DNA from 4 places in the Sporosarcina sp. FSL K6-3508 genome. Region 4 is predicted to be linked to each of the others. Evidence: riboswitches for the same ligand, from Rfam matches in the RefSeq annotation. Region 4 holds a riboswitch; each other region holds the start of a gene.
The links. Region 4 has a riboswitch for thiamine pyrophosphate ahead of MKX97_RS15190 (ECF transporter S component). Riboswitches for the same ligand answer to the same signal wherever they lie in the genome.
Positions count from the first base shown of each region.

Region 1 (4,214 bases), 350 kb from region 4:
CGAAGTTCGCCAAAGAAATACCCCCGATCCCTACAATCGCCATATCAGGAAAAGCTGTATGGATTTCCTTAATAAGCGCAGGGCCAACGACAGCAGAGGCATCTAGTTTGGTCGCTGTCGGATAGATCGGACCAATGCCTACATAGTCAGCACCGATTGCTTGAGCAAGCTGTACTTCTTCTGCGTTATGGGTAGAGACACCTAGCCATTTACTTGGACCGATTCGCGTTCGGACAATGCCAGCTTGCTCGTCGTCTTGGCCAACGTGGACGCCGTCTGCATTAATGGCCAAGGCAAGATCCACATCATCATTAATGATAAAAGGAATATGGTACTGACGACATAATACCTGACATTTTTTCGCGAAACCGACCAATGCCTCTCCTTTCAAAGCATTCTCGCCTTTTTCGCGCAACTGGAAGCAAGTAATACCCCCACGAAGAGCTGCCTCTAAGATGTCCAGCGTTTCTTGCTCCCCATTTGTTGCAGTATTTGGGGTACCCATCACAAAATAAAGACTCAAAGCTTTTCTCACTTCTGCATTCCGCATTAGTGCATCTCCTTCTTTAAACGATTATATGCCCAGTGGTTCGTCGGTCCATGCCCAGAACCAATGCGTAGACTGTCTTCGATCGCAGCTTGGATAAATTGTTTTGCTTCTGCAACGGCATCTGACAAGGAATAGCCTTTTGCGATAAAACCGGTTAAAGCAGCTGCAAACGTACAGCCTGTACCATGGGTATCTTTTGTTTGTACCCAAGGCGTTGTCATGGTGAAAGATTGACCTTCACAATCAGCGTAATAATCTTTTGCTTCGAGCACATCGTTGCGGTGGCCGCCCTTCATAATGACGGCTCTTGCACCTAGCTCGATGATGATTTGCGCCGCTTCTTGAATATCCTCATCCGTTACAATCTTCATGCCTGTTAGTACTTCGGCTTCCGGAATGTTGGGCGTAATAATAGTGGCAATTGGGATTAAATTTTCCTTCATCGCTTGGACCGCTTCTTGCAGTAATAATGATTGACCACCTTTGGCAATCATGACAGGATCAATCACGAGAGGAATCGGCGGGTATTCTTCCAATAAAGAAGCAATAGCCATTATAATTTCTGTAGAAAATAGCATACCTGTTTTACAGGCTTTCACTTCAAAATCATCCAGTACAGCACGTACTTGAGCTACTACGCCTTCTACTGGTACTGGATAAACACCATGAACGCCTTGTGTGTTTTGGGCGGTAATGGCAGTAAGTGCGGATGTGCCAAATACACCGAGCTCTTGAAACGTTTTTAGATCGGCTTGGATTCCAGCACCGCCACCGCTGTCTGAACCGGCAATAGTCAATGCTACTTTTACTGTCAATGAAAAAACCCCCTTACTCGTAGTTATACTAAGTACGTTTTGGTTTTGCGATCCAATGTATATAATGCATTCAAAAAGTTCATAGCAAAATCACCTGGCCCATGAGAAACTTTGGCCGCTTCTTCGCCTGCACGTTTATAAAATGCGAGTGCCGCCGCTGCTGCTTCTAAAGGACGTTCGCTCCCGATTGATAAGAATGCTCCTACTACGGAACTGAGTAAACAACCTGTACCCGTAATATTCGTCATCATAGGGTGTCCCCCAGTAATGGATAACGTGGAATGGCCGTCAGTAACGATATCAATTTCTCCAGATACAGCCACTAAGCATGCATATTTCAAGGCAACGATTTTTGCGATTCCCTCTACGTCGGCTTGTCCTTCTCCTGCATCTACGCCTTTTGCATTCCAGGGGATGTCTACGATAGCAGCCAATTCTCCGACATTACATCGAAGCAGAGTAACATCCACTTCATCTAAGATTTGCAGTACACAAGCTTTTCGGAAGGGAGTCGCGCCTGCACCGACCGGGTCCAGCACAACAGGTTTTCCCGCTGCGCGGGCACTGTTGCCTGACAAAATCATTGCATCTACTGTTTGTTGCTTCAACGTCCCGATATTCAGAATGCTACAATCGGCAACTTTTGCGATATCCTTTGCTTCTTCTATTGCATCAGCCATTACAGGAGAGGCTCCGATAGCTAATAGACCATTCGCTTGAAAATTCGCTACTACGATATTCGTAATGCAATGAACCAGTGGTTGTTCCTTGCGAAGTTGGTGAATAAGCGGCATGTTTCTCTTCCTCTCTATAAAGGTATATATACAAAAAGCCCATTCGAAATGGGCTGTTGGGTACGATAACTACCCACTTCCCTTCGCTAGTATGACTAGATCAGGTTCCAAGGGTTTGCGGTAAATGCATCTCAGCCCATTAAACCGGGCTCCCCTAGTGGTGAATATGAATCAGACATATTGATTGTAGCATATATTTACAGAAGGATAAAACGATACTGGGATGAGCAGAATGAATTGTATAAAAATGATAGATAACACATAGAAGAAGTAGGTAAACACATATGCCCAATGTTGCATAAGTGTCTGAAATGAAACAGTCGATTGATATGAAATGAATAAAAAGGAGCAGATGAAAAATGGAGCCATTATTCGAAGTTCAAAGTATGAAGCATTCATTGGGGGAGCTATCGTTTGTTTGGAGTGATACAGGAGGGTACTATAGGGTCTATAAAAATGAACGGCAGTTGTATGAAGGGACTGTTGCTGAATTTACTGACGGAGAACTCGATTCAAGACACCCATTTCAATATACGATTGAACGTGTAAAAGACGAAAAAGTAGAAGACGTCATAGTGATTCAAACATCTGCTTTAACGAGCAGGGTGGAAGACGAACATCCTCTACAACGTTTGGTCATCACAACAATTGCGGCTTCGTCACAAATTGCTTTGTCTTGGGAGCGAATTAAAGGCGTAGAAAAATACGATATTTACCGTAATGGAATATATCTCGATACCGTAGAGAATAACCGCTTCATCGATCGAGAATCAAGCATGTCCGAGGCGGTTACATATAGTGTTTTGGGTACTCGTCCACTAATTGACAGCAATCAGCAAATGAATGTCAGTAAGTCGATCGTATCGAAAGCATTTGAAGTAGTGATGCCGCCTAGTTCAGAGAACAAGCCGACGGAGGAAAGCTATACGTTTTCAATACGAGTGAATTGTCGGGATCACTTATTGCAACCGGTGGCAAAGCGTAAAAAGGTGCTAGAAATAGATCGGTGGAAGTTTCGCTATATTACATTTTTAAAAGAAGATATCCTGAAAAATCCTAATCTCTTGTCTCCGTTGCCATACTTCGCTGGTGATGACCGGGATTTCGACCCAGAAGGGAAAAGTTATCGGACGCGAGTGGATATGCGAGGTGAATTCAATATTGAAGAAAGCTCGCTTCAATTTACGAAGGCTGTCGGTCCATCTATTGGCATGAATTATTTGAAACGCTATAAGCGTCATGGTCATGCATCGTTAGAAGATATTGAAATCAAACGTTTGGAAGGGAAGCCGTCAGAAATCAATTTTGAGATAGTGCATGATGTCGGGAATCCACTGACAGTTTCTCCACCCATCCATTATGAAGTGAAGGGTCATCTGGATTGTGGAGGAAATATCGATTTGGTTGGTTATCATAACGACGCTCCTCATCATGAGATCTATCTATCGCTTGGTGACGGTGATTGGTGGACTATACGTCAGTCGGAAAGCGAAGGGCTGGCATACTTATCAGGTGTCTTAGGTGATGATTATTGGCGTTATATGACGTGTAATTAATCACGAAAAGCCGCTATGTGAGCGGCTTTTTTTATTTTGGCAATCTTATCGTAAAGAGAGCACCTTTGCCTTTTTCACTCTGTACATCGATCACGCCCTCGTGTAGAAGGACAAGCTGTTTGACGATTGAAAGACCAAGCCCAAATTCACCGTACGGCGTGGAAGTTCTTGAAATGATAGCTTTATAAAAACGATCCCAAATTTGTTCGATTTCAGCGGGGTTCATGCCGATTCCCGTATCTGCGATTTCGATAATCGTTTCTTTCTCGTTTTCCTTGGCAATTAGAGTAATCGTCCCGTTTTCACAAAATTGGATACTGTTTTTGGTGATATTGATGAAAATTTGCATGAGCCGGTCGTAATCTGCAAAGACAGACAGCTGATCGGATGCATTGACTATAATGGTATTTCCACGTTCAGCTGCTGCATGTTCAAGTTGGTCGGCAGTCATTTCAAGGAGTTCTTTCAGAGGAAGTCTCTGCTTATTCAATTGAATTTG
Region 1 covers NZ_CP152016.1:3,395,424-3,399,637, reverse strand. The annotation lists gene thiE (thiamine phosphate synthase) at 1-550, opposite strand, end outside; gene thiD (bifunctional hydroxymethylpyrimidine kinase/phosphomethylpyrimidine kinase) at 550-1,365, opposite strand; gene thiM (hydroxyethylthiazole kinase) at 1,389-2,159, opposite strand; TPP riboswitch at 2,221-2,325, opposite strand; gene MKX97_RS16945 (DUF3238 domain-containing protein) at 2,519-3,715, shown strand; gene MKX97_RS16940 (HAMP domain-containing sensor histidine kinase) at 3,747-4,214, opposite strand, start outside.
Region 1: it holds a riboswitch for thiamine pyrophosphate, as region 4 does, so the genes downstream of both, thiM (hydroxyethylthiazole kinase) here and MKX97_RS15190 (ECF transporter S component) in region 4, are expected to answer to the same signal.

Region 2 (4,214 bases), 870 kb from region 4:
CGTACAACTGCTGACGATGCAAATTGGACCATTCCAAAATATCGCGATCTACAATTGTTAATTCACCAACACCTGCGCGTACAAGCATTTCGGCTCCGGATGAACCAAGTGCCCCAGCGCCGAGGACGAACACCTTGGTCCCCCGTATCCGCAGCTGGCCGTCCGCTCCAATGGGTGTAAACAGCTCTTGGCGTGAATATTTACTCATCAATTTGGCACAAGCCCCTCTAGCGGACTGCTCGCGACGCCATAGTCTCTTACCGGCATGCGCCCTGCTTGATAGCCAAGATGTCCCGCTTCAATCGCTAATTTCATCGCTTCTGCCATTTTAACAGGGTCTGCAGCTTCGGAAACCGCTGTATTCAATAGCACGCCGTCCGCTCCAAGCTCCATCGCGTATGCCGCGTCTTTCGGTGATCCAATGCCCGCATCCACAATGACCGGTACATTTGATTGCTCGATAATTAGAGAAAGATTCAACGGATTCAAAATTCCGTGACCTGAACCAATCGGTGCAGCGCCCGGCATGATGGCATGAACGCCTAATTCACAAAGTTTCCGTGCCAGCACCACATCATCCGACGTATAAGGCAGCACGATGAAACCTTCTTCAAGCAGCATTTCAGATGCACGCAACGTTTCCACTGGATCGGGCAACAACGAATGGCTGCAGCCAATAATCTCAACCTTTACCATATCACATAATCCCGATGCTTTCGCCAGCTTCGCGATATGCACCGCTTCCTCCGCTGTGCTTGCGCCTGCTGTATTTGGCAATAATGTATAGTGCTCTAAATCCAGTTGCTCCAGGAAATTCGGCTGAGACTCTTCGAAAATGTTCATCCGTCTCACCGCAAATGTTAAGATTTCTGTCTCTGATACCGCAACTGCCTTTTTTTGAGTCTCAAATGAAGGATACTTCCCTGTGCCTAACAATAAACGTGAAGAAAACCTTTTATCTGCTATTTGTAACATCCTCATCCGCCTCCAACAAAATGTATGATTTCAATTTGATCTCTGTCCATAATTGGTGCATCGTAACTGTCCTTCTGCAGAATTTCCTTGTTCTTTTCGACGATCAAAATTCGATTGCCAAGCTTCAAATGCTCCAGTAACTGCTGAACTGTTTCCACCTCAGGTACAACCGAATACGACTTACCGTTCAAATCAATTGTTTTGCCCAATGAACACCGCTCCTTTGCTATGAATCTCTTGCACGTGCATAATCTCTAACTGCGCTCACTGCGTCTTGACTGCTGATGGGGGACAGGATTGCTGCACCTCTGACGCCGTGTCTTTTAAAAACCGGCAGATGAACTGGTCGAATTCCACCGATTGCATAGACGGGAATCGTGCATGATAATGCAATCTCAAAAAGTTCATCCGTACCCCGCGGAGCCAAGCCTTTTTTGGATGACGTCAGATAAATATGTCCATACAATAGCCAGTCTGCTCCGGCAGCTTGTGCTTCTCGTGCCTCTTCCAATGAATGGACGGAAGATCCTAATCTCAGCGACGGAAAAGTGGTACGTGCTTCCTTCACCGACATTCCATAGCCTGTCAGCTGACAGGGGACGGACAGCGAGTTTGCGAGGCTGGGCCGTGCGTGTACAATTATTTTATCCAATGGAAACCCTCTAGTAGAGAGATGTGAAATCAATTCGATCAGCTGTTCATCCGTCTTCGACTTTTCACGTAAGATAAATTCATCGATATAAGGCTCCGTCTCCAGCAACTTGAGCAGCAGTTCATCAACAGAATGACAATCATCCGTGACACCGACCAATTTCATTTCCAGTTCACCTCCAAATGAAAAAACCACTTCCCGAATCGGAAAGTGGTTGGATGTGTCGGCATGTATGAGAGTACGCCAAAACGACTTGCCACTTCCCTCCGCAGGTACGAACCTGTTCAGGTGATAAGGGTTTCAGAGTCGCACTCTTTTCTCAGTCCTTGTGAAGGATTCCCCTAATGGTCAAAAGATTATAATATTCACTTACAGCATAGCACTTACCAGATTGAAAGAAAAGAGGGATGTCAAATTTTCATCTCTTGCTGAATTTTATATAGCCATTATATGAGTAATAAAGAAACTAAATCGAAAATCTCTACAATCTTAGAACCGGTCTGGCGAATCCAGCCCCGTTCTTCGAATACGCTTAATTTACGACTGATTGTTTCGGGTGTCGTGCCAAGATGGGAAGCTAGATCTTTTCGGCTCATCGGCAGTCGGATGGTCAATTGTTGCTGTTCCTCTGATAGATCCGCCAAATACAACGCAAGTCGAGTTTCAGCAGATTCCATGGCGATTCGGGCGGCTCGCAGCTCTGTATCCGCGAGTCGGGAAGAGAATTCCGTAAGCATCCTCAATGAAATTGCAGGGTGAGATTGCAAAAGTTGCTGCATCTCGTCCCGTTGGATGATACACAGTTCAACGGCTTCCAAAGTTTCCGCATATGCGTCATGAGGCTTTGCGTCGAACAAGGAAAGCTCGCCTGTGAATTCTCCTGGTTTCAGGATACGGACGAGTTGTTCCTTGCCATTCTCCGATAGACGATAGACCTTGACTCGTCCTTTATGCAATATATATAAACCTTCTGAGCGATCACCGCTATGGTAAATCATTTCACCGCGAGGGTAGCTTATGCTGCGTGCAAGCGCGACGATTTGATCCATTTGCTGCTTATCCAAGTGATTGAAAAGAGGGACGAGCGAAACGCAGGAACGGTGAAGATCGTTCGTGCTTAGGTCACAATGTGATCCTTGGTTCATCCGATATCACCTCACTTTGTTTTTGATTCGATGGCTTGTCGTTAGTATAACGTATTAATCGAATGGCGTTCAGGATCACCAGAAGTACGCTCACTTCATGGACGAGCATACCGGAAGCGAGGAATACTTTGCCGAGTAATACACCGAGCAACAGAAGGAATACGGTACCGACCGCAAAGAATGTATTCTGCTTCATGTTCTGTACAGTTGCTTTCGCTAAAGCATAGGCATGGGAGAATTGATCGAGCCGATCTGCCATCAAGACGATGTCCGCTGTCTCCATTGAAATATCTGTTCCGCCTTCTCCCATGGCAAGCCCAATATCCGCCGTTGCTATGGCGGGTGCATCGTTGATTCCGTCGCCTGCCATAGCAACTCGGTGACCTTGTTCTTTCAAACTCTGAACTGCCGCCACTTTATCTTCAGGCAATAATTCCGCATAGATTTCGTCAAGGCCAAGGTGTTCGCCAACTAGTTGGGCTGTATGTCGATTGTCGCCTGTCAGCATGATCATTTGCTTGATGCCATTTTTCCGCAATTTGGCCAACGCTTCGGTAGCTTCCGGACGAATTTGATCGGCGACAGAGATGATTCCTGTGATTTCCCGGGAAATACTGACGAAAATTGCCGTATTTCCAGCTTTCTCACGTTGTGATGCATAGTCTTCCATTTCAGAAGGAATCGGGATCTTTTGGTCTTCCATTAGTTTGCGATTGCCAACTGCGAGATGCTTTCCTTCTACTGTAGCCATTATTCCATTTCCTTTAACCACTTCAGCGTCTTCCGGTTGATTGGACAAATGAATCGCACGTTTCTTCGCTTCTTTAACGATAGTCCGGCCTAGATGGTGTTCTGAAATCATTTCGGCTTCGGCTGTGAGACGCAGTAACTCTTCTTTCTCTATACCTAATCCGTAGACATCAGTTACTTCAGGTCGCCCTCTTGTCAATGTACCTGTTTTATCAAAGACGATCGTATCAATTTTCGCTAGCTGTTCCATTACTTCTCCGCCTTTTATCAAGACACCGTTTCGGGCTCCGTTGCCAATTCCTGCAACGATCGAAACCGGTGCGGAAATGACGAGGGCTCCAGGGCAAGCGATGACGAGGAAAGTTAACGTCATTTCGATGTTCCGTGTTAAAAGATAAACGAGCACGGACAAGAGCACAATGGAAGGCGTATAGATAGTAGCAAAACGCTCGAGAAACTTTTCGGTTTTCGATTTGGATTCCTGCGCTTCTTCCACTAATTCAATAATGCGGGCGAAAGTCGTGTCATTACCAACCCTTACGGCAATCACTTCTATATAACCATGTTCCACTAGTGTACCGCTGAATACTTGATCATCCAGCATTTTGCTGGCGGGAACCGATTCACCTGTGATAGCTGCTTCATTTAGTGTGGCGTTCCCCGAAATAATTGGACCATCCACAGGAACTTTA
Region 2 covers NZ_CP152016.1:295,212-299,425, forward strand. The annotation lists gene MKX97_RS01415 (ThiF family adenylyltransferase) at 1-211, opposite strand, end outside; gene MKX97_RS01420 (thiazole synthase) at 208-981, opposite strand; gene thiS (sulfur carrier protein ThiS) at 978-1,172, opposite strand; gene MKX97_RS01430 (thiamine phosphate synthase) at 1,202-1,792, opposite strand; TPP riboswitch at 1,872-1,980, opposite strand; gene MKX97_RS01435 (Crp/Fnr family transcriptional regulator) at 2,074-2,772, opposite strand; gene MKX97_RS01440 (cation-translocating P-type ATPase) at 2,750-4,214, opposite strand, start outside.
Region 2: it holds a riboswitch for thiamine pyrophosphate, as region 4 does, so the genes downstream of both, MKX97_RS01430 (thiamine phosphate synthase) here and MKX97_RS15190 (ECF transporter S component) in region 4, are expected to answer to the same signal.

Region 3 (4,214 bases), 110 kb from region 4:
CGTGTACTGTTCCCGCTCAGTTATTATTTATTGGCAGCTGGATTCTTCGGCATGGCATTTATCCACGGATTCCTAAATATCTGGTTGATCCTCGCTATTGGAATTATGGCGGCATATACCATCAAAATGGCGACAGATAAACGGATGTTGTCAGTAGAATCATTGCGTCAACCATCGTAATTATAGAATGCAAAAAAGAGCCACTGATTGGCTCTTTTTTGTCATGGTTAAATTTTATTTACTCGGTTCGCGTCTACTCTGATACGTTACGTACTTCCTGCAACCTATTTTTAATAATGAATACTCTCCACCTTCTGGCACTTTTCACATTCTCTATGTGTCGAAGTTTCTATATATTCATGGATACATTCGGCTTGCAACTTATATAACTTTTCCTCTAATTCACGTAGACCTTGGCGCTGCACAACAATATGACGAACTAACTGTTTTGCTGAAGTCATCTAACCCACTCCTAATCAAAGATAGATTTTAGCACCAGATCTTTTGAATTCTTCCGCTTTTTCCTGCATTCCTTTTTCGATTGCCAGATTCTCTTCTGGACTATTTTTATCCACGTACTTTCGAATGTCGTGAGAAATACGCATACTGCAGAATTTCGGCCCGCACATTGAACAGAAATGAGATACTTTCGCCCCTTCTGCCGGTAACGTTTCATCGTGATATTCCATCGCTCGTTCTGGATCTAGACTCAGATTGAATTGATCTCTCCAACGAAATTCGAAGCGAGCTTTGGATAATGCATCATCGCGCTTTTGTGCATTTGGATGGCCTTTCGCTAAGTCTGCTGCATGGGCAGCTATTTTATATGTGATGACACCTTCACGAACATCCTCTTTATTTGGTAATCCGAGATGCTCTTTTGGCGTTACATAGCACAGCATCGCAGTCCCGAACCACCCGATCATCGCAGCACCAATTGCAGATGTGATGTGGTCATACGCAGGCGCGATATCTGTCGTCAACGGACCTAATGTATAGAATGGTGCCTCCTGACAAACTTCCATTTGTTTATCAACATTTTCCTTAATTAAATGCATCGGTACATGCCCAGGTCCTTCGACCATCACTTGCACATCGTGCTTCCAAGCAATTTTCGTCAGTTCACCAAGCGTATCCAGCTCAGCAAATTGCGCTTCATCATTAGCATCTGCAATCGATCCCGGACGCAAGCCATCTCCCAATGAAAATGCGATATCATACTGCTTCATGATTTCACAAATTTCCTCGAAATGCGTGTAGAGAAAACTTTCTTCATGATGAAGCATGCACCATTGCGCCATAATCGAACCGCCACGTGAGACAATGCCTGTCACTCGGTTAACCGTCAGCGGTATATAGCGTAGCAGTACCCCCGCATGAATCGTGAAATAGCTGACGCCTTGCTCGGCCTGTTCAATCAATGTGTCGCGGAAGACTTCCCATGATAAATCTTCCACTTTTCCATTCACTTTTTCGAGCGCCTGATAGAGCGGAACTGTCCCCACCGGTACAGGGGAATTTCGGATGATCCACTCACGTGTCGTATGGATATTCTTACCTGTCGATAAATCCATAATATTGTCCGCACCCCAGCGTGTTGCCCACGTCATCTTCTCCACTTCTTCTGCAATCGATGAAGAGACTGCGGAATTTCCGATATTCGCATTAATTTTGACATGAAATTTACTGCCGATAATCATAGGCTCTGCTTCGGGGTGGTTAATATTGGACGGAATGATTGCCCGTCCTCTCGCAACCTCATCGCGTACCAACTCCGATTCAACGCCTTCACGAATCGCAATGAACTCCATTTCAGGTGTGATCATCCCTTTTCGTGCATAATGCATCTGCGTAACATTCTTTCCCTTTTTAGCTCGCAGCGGTTTGCGCTTCAATAAAGGAAATTGCGCATCGTTATTCATTTGCTCTATTGAACGATAGCCATTATCCTGTGGTTTTACTTGTCTTCCTTCATATTCTTCCACGTCATTACGTTCCCATATCCAATTTTCCTTAATGGCTGGAAGTCCTTTTTTAATATCGACTTCATAGCCTGCTTCCGTGTATTTTCCGCTCGTATCATAAACGCGGAACGGTTCATTCGGAAACTCATCTTGCTCTGTCACGGTTGGTGATAGTTCAATTTCGCGCATAGGTACAAGCAAATCGGATCGACTTCCTTGTACATATACTTTTCTGCTTGCCGGAAAACAATCGTGAATGTGGATCTCTTTTTCTGTCGTTTGTTTCATTTGTCATCGTCTCCTTTGTGAGGGCAGACCATGACTCCATCCGAGTAAAGGGAATCAGCAGCACAAAAAAAGACCAGCTCCATAAAAAAAGGACCTGGTCTTTCAAAAACGCACAAAAGTACGCTGATTGATAGATTGAAAACTTCCCCACGCTGGTACGAGCCAGATCAGGTCCAAAGAGTTCGGAATGCATTTTACTCATCCCATCTCAGTCCAGTCGCGCTGGACACCCCTAGTTATGATTATTGAATTGTCGAACAACTATAGTTTATCATAGAGTAATGCTTTGTCAACTAGAGGAAGTAAAAGAATTACCTTCCATTCGAATCAACCGATCTTTCAGTTGCTGACCATCCCGGTAGCCCGATAGACTTCCATTTTTTGCGATGACCCGATGACATGGGATGACAAGCAACAACGGATTCTTTCCAATCGCGGAAGCAGCTGCTCGAATTGCAGAAGGATGACCGATTATCTCGGCAATGTCTGAATATGTCACCAATTGTCCATACGGAATATCTTGAAGCGCTTTCCACACCTTGTTTTGAAATGGTGTGCCTGACCAATCCACGGAGCATGTGAAATCTTGCACTTCTCCAGACAAGTAACTTCTCACTTCATTTGCGTATTCAGCTAATCTGTCTGCATTTTCCTTCACTTCGCCAGCGCCATATTGTTTGGTGAGCCAACTCTTCATTTTTTCCTCAGCATCTTCAGCTAAGCCTACATAGAGAAGGCCCCTTTCAGTCGCTGCCATTGTTACGTTCCAACCTTCCACATCAAAACTTGTCCAATAAACCAGTTTCCCCACTACCTTTCTATTAGCCAAACAGCTTCAATCCAACGGCCCCTACTATAATCAATGACAAAAAGAAAATCCTTTTCACACTTGCAGACTCTTTAAAGATTAGAATACCAGCCAGGACTGCCCCTGCCGCTCCCAATCCTGTCCAGACTGCATAAGCCGTACTCATTTGAATATCGCGCATCGCTAACGATAAAAAAACAAAGCCGAAACTGAATACTCCAACTATGAGTAGGAGACGCTTGATCGTACGTTTCTGCAAGTAATAATTGATGCTTATAACCCCAAAGATTTCTCCAAGACTGGCAATCGCTAAATAAACCCAAGCCAACGTCAACTGCCCCCTTCTTGATTCGCTTCATCCGACTGCTCATCTGTAGTCAGTTTGATACCAACAACCCCGATGACAATCAAACAGATAAATGACAGCGTAATCCAGGTGAAGTCCGCGTGGAAAACGAAAATATCAACTAATAGAATGGCTGCAGCGCCTGAACCGGTGAAGACAGCATAAACAGTCCCTGAAGGCAATTTCTCACATGCCTTAATAATGAAATAAAAACTAAATATAATCGCGCCTCCAGTTCCGATCCAATGCAGAAACGTCTCCGAATAGCGCAGTCCCACCACCCAAAATATTTCTACGACCGCAGCTAAAGCGACATAACTCCAAGCCAAAGTTAACGTCTCCTTTCATTCGCTCTATAGTGTCTATTAGTATAACAAACCTTTCAGTTAAACGAAAAAAGCATTCCTAGTAGAAGTAAGCTTGCATCTGCTATGTTCGCATGATAGAATGAATCCACTAATAATTTTTCCTATATTAAGAATATTCTTATCGAGAGAGACGGAGGGATAGGCCCAAAGAAGTCTCAGCAACCAGCCAGCTTGGCATGGTGCTAATTCCAAGGGTGAACACCGCCTTGAAGATGAGAATACTGAAGAAAATGTTGTATGTTCGAGGGCCTATTCGAAATGAAGAGGCTCTTTTTTATTTTTCTGAAGGGGATGGATACTATGACAAACAATGAATTAGAAACAAGATTAGTCCAGCTGGGGAATAACAGCGATAAGAAAACGGGCGCAGTCAATACACCGATTTATTTATCAACAGCTTATCATCACGAAGGGTTAGGTCAGTCTACCGGCTACGATTA
Region 3 covers NZ_CP152016.1:2,937,350-2,941,563, forward strand. The annotation lists gene MKX97_RS14610 (L-lactate permease) at 1-180, shown strand, start outside; gene MKX97_RS14615 (hypothetical protein) at 291-461, opposite strand; gene thiC (phosphomethylpyrimidine synthase ThiC) at 477-2,252, opposite strand; TPP riboswitch at 2,380-2,496, opposite strand; gene MKX97_RS14625 (methylated-DNA--[protein]-cysteine S-methyltransferase) at 2,542-3,081, opposite strand; gene MKX97_RS14630 (multidrug efflux SMR transporter) at 3,074-3,388, opposite strand; gene MKX97_RS14635 (multidrug efflux SMR transporter) at 3,391-3,735, opposite strand; SAM riboswitch class I at 3,890-3,993, shown strand; gene MKX97_RS14640 (methionine biosynthesis PLP-dependent protein) at 4,075-4,214, shown strand, end outside.
Region 3: it holds a riboswitch for thiamine pyrophosphate, as region 4 does, so the genes downstream of both, thiC (phosphomethylpyrimidine synthase ThiC) here and MKX97_RS15190 (ECF transporter S component) in region 4, are expected to answer to the same signal.

Region 4 (4,214 bases):
GCCTTTACCGAAGAGCACGATGGTGAGAGCAGAAGAAAAGAAAGAAATGGCTAAGGGAATGGACAGCAAAGCAAGTTTTTTCATTGAATAACCGCTGAATCCGTAAAACAGAATGCCGTACAGCACTGCTTGCCAAACTGCAAACGACAAGTTCTGATTAAATAAGGTGATGAGCAGAAAAGCAAAGAAGATGATGAATTTGAGTGCAGGGTTTACTTTGAATAGCCATGTTTCTCGTCTAGGTGTGAACCATGCAAGCATTCAAATACACCTCCAACCATTTCATTGTTTGTATACAATACGCCGTCTTCCACTGTCCATACTGAAGTCGCAAAGTTTTTCACGATCTCCATGTCATGGGTCACCATGAGAATCGTAATTCCTTGAACGCGTAGCTGTTCAAGCTTCTCTAAAATCGCGAATGTATTGCGTGCATCTTGACCAAAAGTAGGTTCATCCAAAAGCAAAATATCCGTTTGCGGAGTCAAGGCAGTGGCCACACTTAAACGACGCTTTTGGCCCGTGGAAAGCTGATAAGGATGCCGTGTGCCTGAATTCGGTAAATTAAAGAGTTGCATTAAATCTGCCGCATAGTTCACTGCTTGAGGTTTGCTCATTTTATGCAGAGAGACCGTTAATTCTTCAGCTATCGAATTCGTCACAAATTGCAGTTCTGGATTTTGAAAGACGAGCGAGAGTCCTTTAGGCAACTGCTTTTTCCTTTTCTTCTGAATAACGCGTTCACCATTCACTTTATAGATGCCTTCAGTGCGTAATAATTGCATAAGAGAAAGAAGCAGCGTACTTTTTCCTGAACCATTTTCACCCGTGATCGCAATCCAGTCACCTGTTTTAGCCACTGCTTTCTTTGCAAAGATTTTCGGGGCAGTGCCACGAAAACCATGAAAGTCGTTGAGAAGGATCTTTTCAAATGAGGAAACTTGTTCACGTTCATGCATCATCGATTTAAAAGACTCAGATTCCTTATACTCATCCCACACACTTGGATACCAAATACCGTAGCGTTTCAATTCTTCTTGATAGTGCTTGAAAATGGTGGAAGGAGAGTCGTCCGCTAGAATAATTCCATGGTCATTAAACAAGACAACACGGTCTACCCAGTCTGCAATCAAGTCAATTTTATGCTCAACAATAATTACGGTCTTATCCGCAGTTGCTTGTTTAATAGATGACCAGATTTGTTCGGTGCCTTCGGGATCAAGTAATGCGGAAGGTTCGTCGAGAAACAGAACATCGGGCTTTAGTAGAAGTACGGAAGCAAGTGCAAGCCGTTGTTTCATACCTTGAGATAGTTCAAGGATCGGTGTGTGTAAGTTTTCCAAATGTAGATCGACGCGTTTTAGCGCCTCTTCTATCAAAGGTGCCATATCGCTGCGCGGTATGTTCAGGTTTTCCAGTACAAATGCGAGCTCTTCATCGACATATGACATACAGAACTGCGTATCGGGATCTTGAAAGACGAAGCCCCATGAGTCGGGCAGATTGATTTTATCGGCTTTCATTGGCAACTCAATGGAGTTCGGAACGATTCCGCTGAGCACTTGCAGTAACGTCGATTTTCCACAGCCGCTTGGTCCGAGCATGAGTACTTTTTCACCTGGCTGAACCGAAAAGGAGAGATCCTTGAAGATCAAGGAATCCTCTCCAGGAAATTTCAAACGCAGATTGGTTAGATTGATGGCATATCTATTCGAATAATTCATCAAAATTTACCGATCCAGCATCGTATATTCTTTTTTATCAACTGGACGAATTAAAGACGTCACACCAGTTGCTTCGAGTGCCCGGACGATCAGCACGGCGAAAATCCCAGTGAAGATGAATGCACTGATGGCACGTAGTCCATATTTCACGATAAGTGCCCACGTTTCAAGTGCTGCATAACCATAGAACAAGTCGAGCGTAAAGCTGGCCAGGCATGAAGCGACGCCCGCTAATCCAGCAACTACCATTGAGAAGCGTTTATAACGGAACGCTGCAAACAGCAATTCTGCTGCAAGTCCCTGAACGAAACCATACATTAGAACTTCGATGCCATGCCCGGCAAATGCGGATAAACTAGCCCCTGCAATACTTGCGATCAGCGCTGTACCGGGTTTACGGATGAGCAGATAAGCAAATGGACCGACCATGAACCACATTCCATAAATCAGCTGACGTGCAACTGGCAGGATCGGCTTTACAACGGTATACAGATCATCCCAGAACTTCATCAGGATTCCGAAAACGACCCCGATCATAATCGTGATCAATAAATCTGTGAATTTCAATCTTTTCAATAGATCCCACTCCTTCTTTTTTTGCCTATACAAAAAAGCCGTCTGAAAGAGCAGACAGCCGAGGAGGGGACATGCAGGTCCCGGATATTCCCTTCGAACGCTCTCTACGCTGGCATTACCCAGATCAGATTAACGGTCAGCAGTGGTTTTATCTGCTATCTCAGCCTGATTCACTCAAGCACCCGTACGGACAATTATGTAAGCAGTCATAGTATACAACAGTCTAATTTATCTGGCAACCTGAGGCGCAATAGACTACATGTGAAAAAGTAAGAATTTGTGGCTGTGTTATTGTCGTTCAAAAAGCGTCTACTCTGTAATTAGAGAAGACGCTATTATCGGTGCATTTGAAAAGATATGCGATTTTAGAGTTTGAATCGTTGCATCAGTAGATTCAATTCCTCTGCTAGTTTTGCTAAATCATTGGAGTTATTAGCTACTTCCTCCATGGAGCTGCTTGCTTGTTCGGATGAGGCAGAAGTTTCTTCGACCCCTGCTGCAGATTGCTCGGTAATTGCTGCAATTTCTTCTATAGAGCTGCGCATTTCCTGGCCATTTGCTGAAATGTCGTTTAAGTCTTCAGCTATACTGCGAATTCGATTCGCCATTTCTGTAACAGCTGTACTGATTTTATCGAATGTTTCACCCGTTTGTTTAATTTGGCTTGTTCCTTCTTCGACTTCTTTATACCCGTCCTGCAGTGAATCTGTTACTGTTCTGGATTCATTTTGAATGCGGTTGACGATATCTGTAATGTTTGTGACAGATGAAGAAGATTGCTCTGCAAGTTTTCTCACTTCATCCGCTACGACTGCGAAGCCTTTCCCATGCTCGCCAGCTCGCGCAGCCTCAATTGCGGCATTCAATGCCAATAAATTCGTCTGGCCCGCAATGTCTTGAATGACAGAAACTAGTTCAGAGATTTCTTGCGTGTGCTGATCCAATCCTTCTACTTTAACAACGGCATCGTGAACGATTTGATCAATCACAGCCATTTGCTTGGAAGAAGAAGTCATCAATTCACTTCCTTGGTTCGTCATCTCAAGAACCGAAGTGGAAGATTTTTGTACATGCATACCATTTTCATTGGCTTCCATCACTTTTGCTACGAAAGTTTCCATGGAGGATGACAAAATCGTGGCGTTATCGGCTTGAGACTCTGTGCCGTTTGCTAAGTCTTCCATCGTTATGGCAATTTGGGCCGTGCCTGCTTTTACTTCATTTGCTGATTGAGTCAATTCTTCACTTTGTGTAGACACAGTTTCGGCCACATGATTGATTTCATCTAATAAATGACGAGTGCTGGCACTCATTTCATTCGTCGATGCGATTAATTGGCCGATTTCATCTTTAAGATGTGTTTCCATAGGCTCGCTACTTAAATCTCCGCTCGTAATGAGTTTCATTCGATTCATGACGATTCGGAGTGGTCTTGAAATCGAGTTAGCTGTAATTATAGCCGTGGCTATGCTTAAAAGAATGACTAGAACAATTACTCCAGTGACAATAAGTAATGTCGTTTTCCCGTTTGCTAGCATATTTTTCTCTAAATCAATAATAAAATTTTCTCGGTTTTTAGCTGCTTCTTCGTAAGACGACATTAAACTACGAGCTTCATCAGTCATCGACATAACATTACGAAGAGCTTCCTCTTCATTTCCTCTTTCATATTCAGCGAATACTTGTTCAGTAACAAAATTACGCCATTCAACCGTTCTTTCGAATAGGTTAATACTTTCTTGGGTTCCCCCTAGTTTTTTTAAAGATGATTGACGATTTTCACTTTTTTCGGTGTAGCTATTAAACAACTCTTTAAAACTGTCGTCACCTGTTAGAATGAAACCACGAGACGCTGCGAGTTGATTCGCCATATCCAGAGATAGCTGTTCATCTATAATTAAAAGTGGCAGTTCT
Region 4 covers NZ_CP152016.1:3,049,523-3,053,736, reverse strand. The annotation lists gene MKX97_RS15200 (energy-coupling factor transporter transmembrane component T) at 1-261, opposite strand, end outside; gene MKX97_RS15195 (ATP-binding cassette domain-containing protein) at 213-1,655, opposite strand; gene MKX97_RS15190 (ECF transporter S component) at 1,731-2,300, opposite strand; TPP riboswitch at 2,385-2,496, opposite strand; gene MKX97_RS15185 (methyl-accepting chemotaxis protein) at 2,666-4,214, opposite strand, start outside.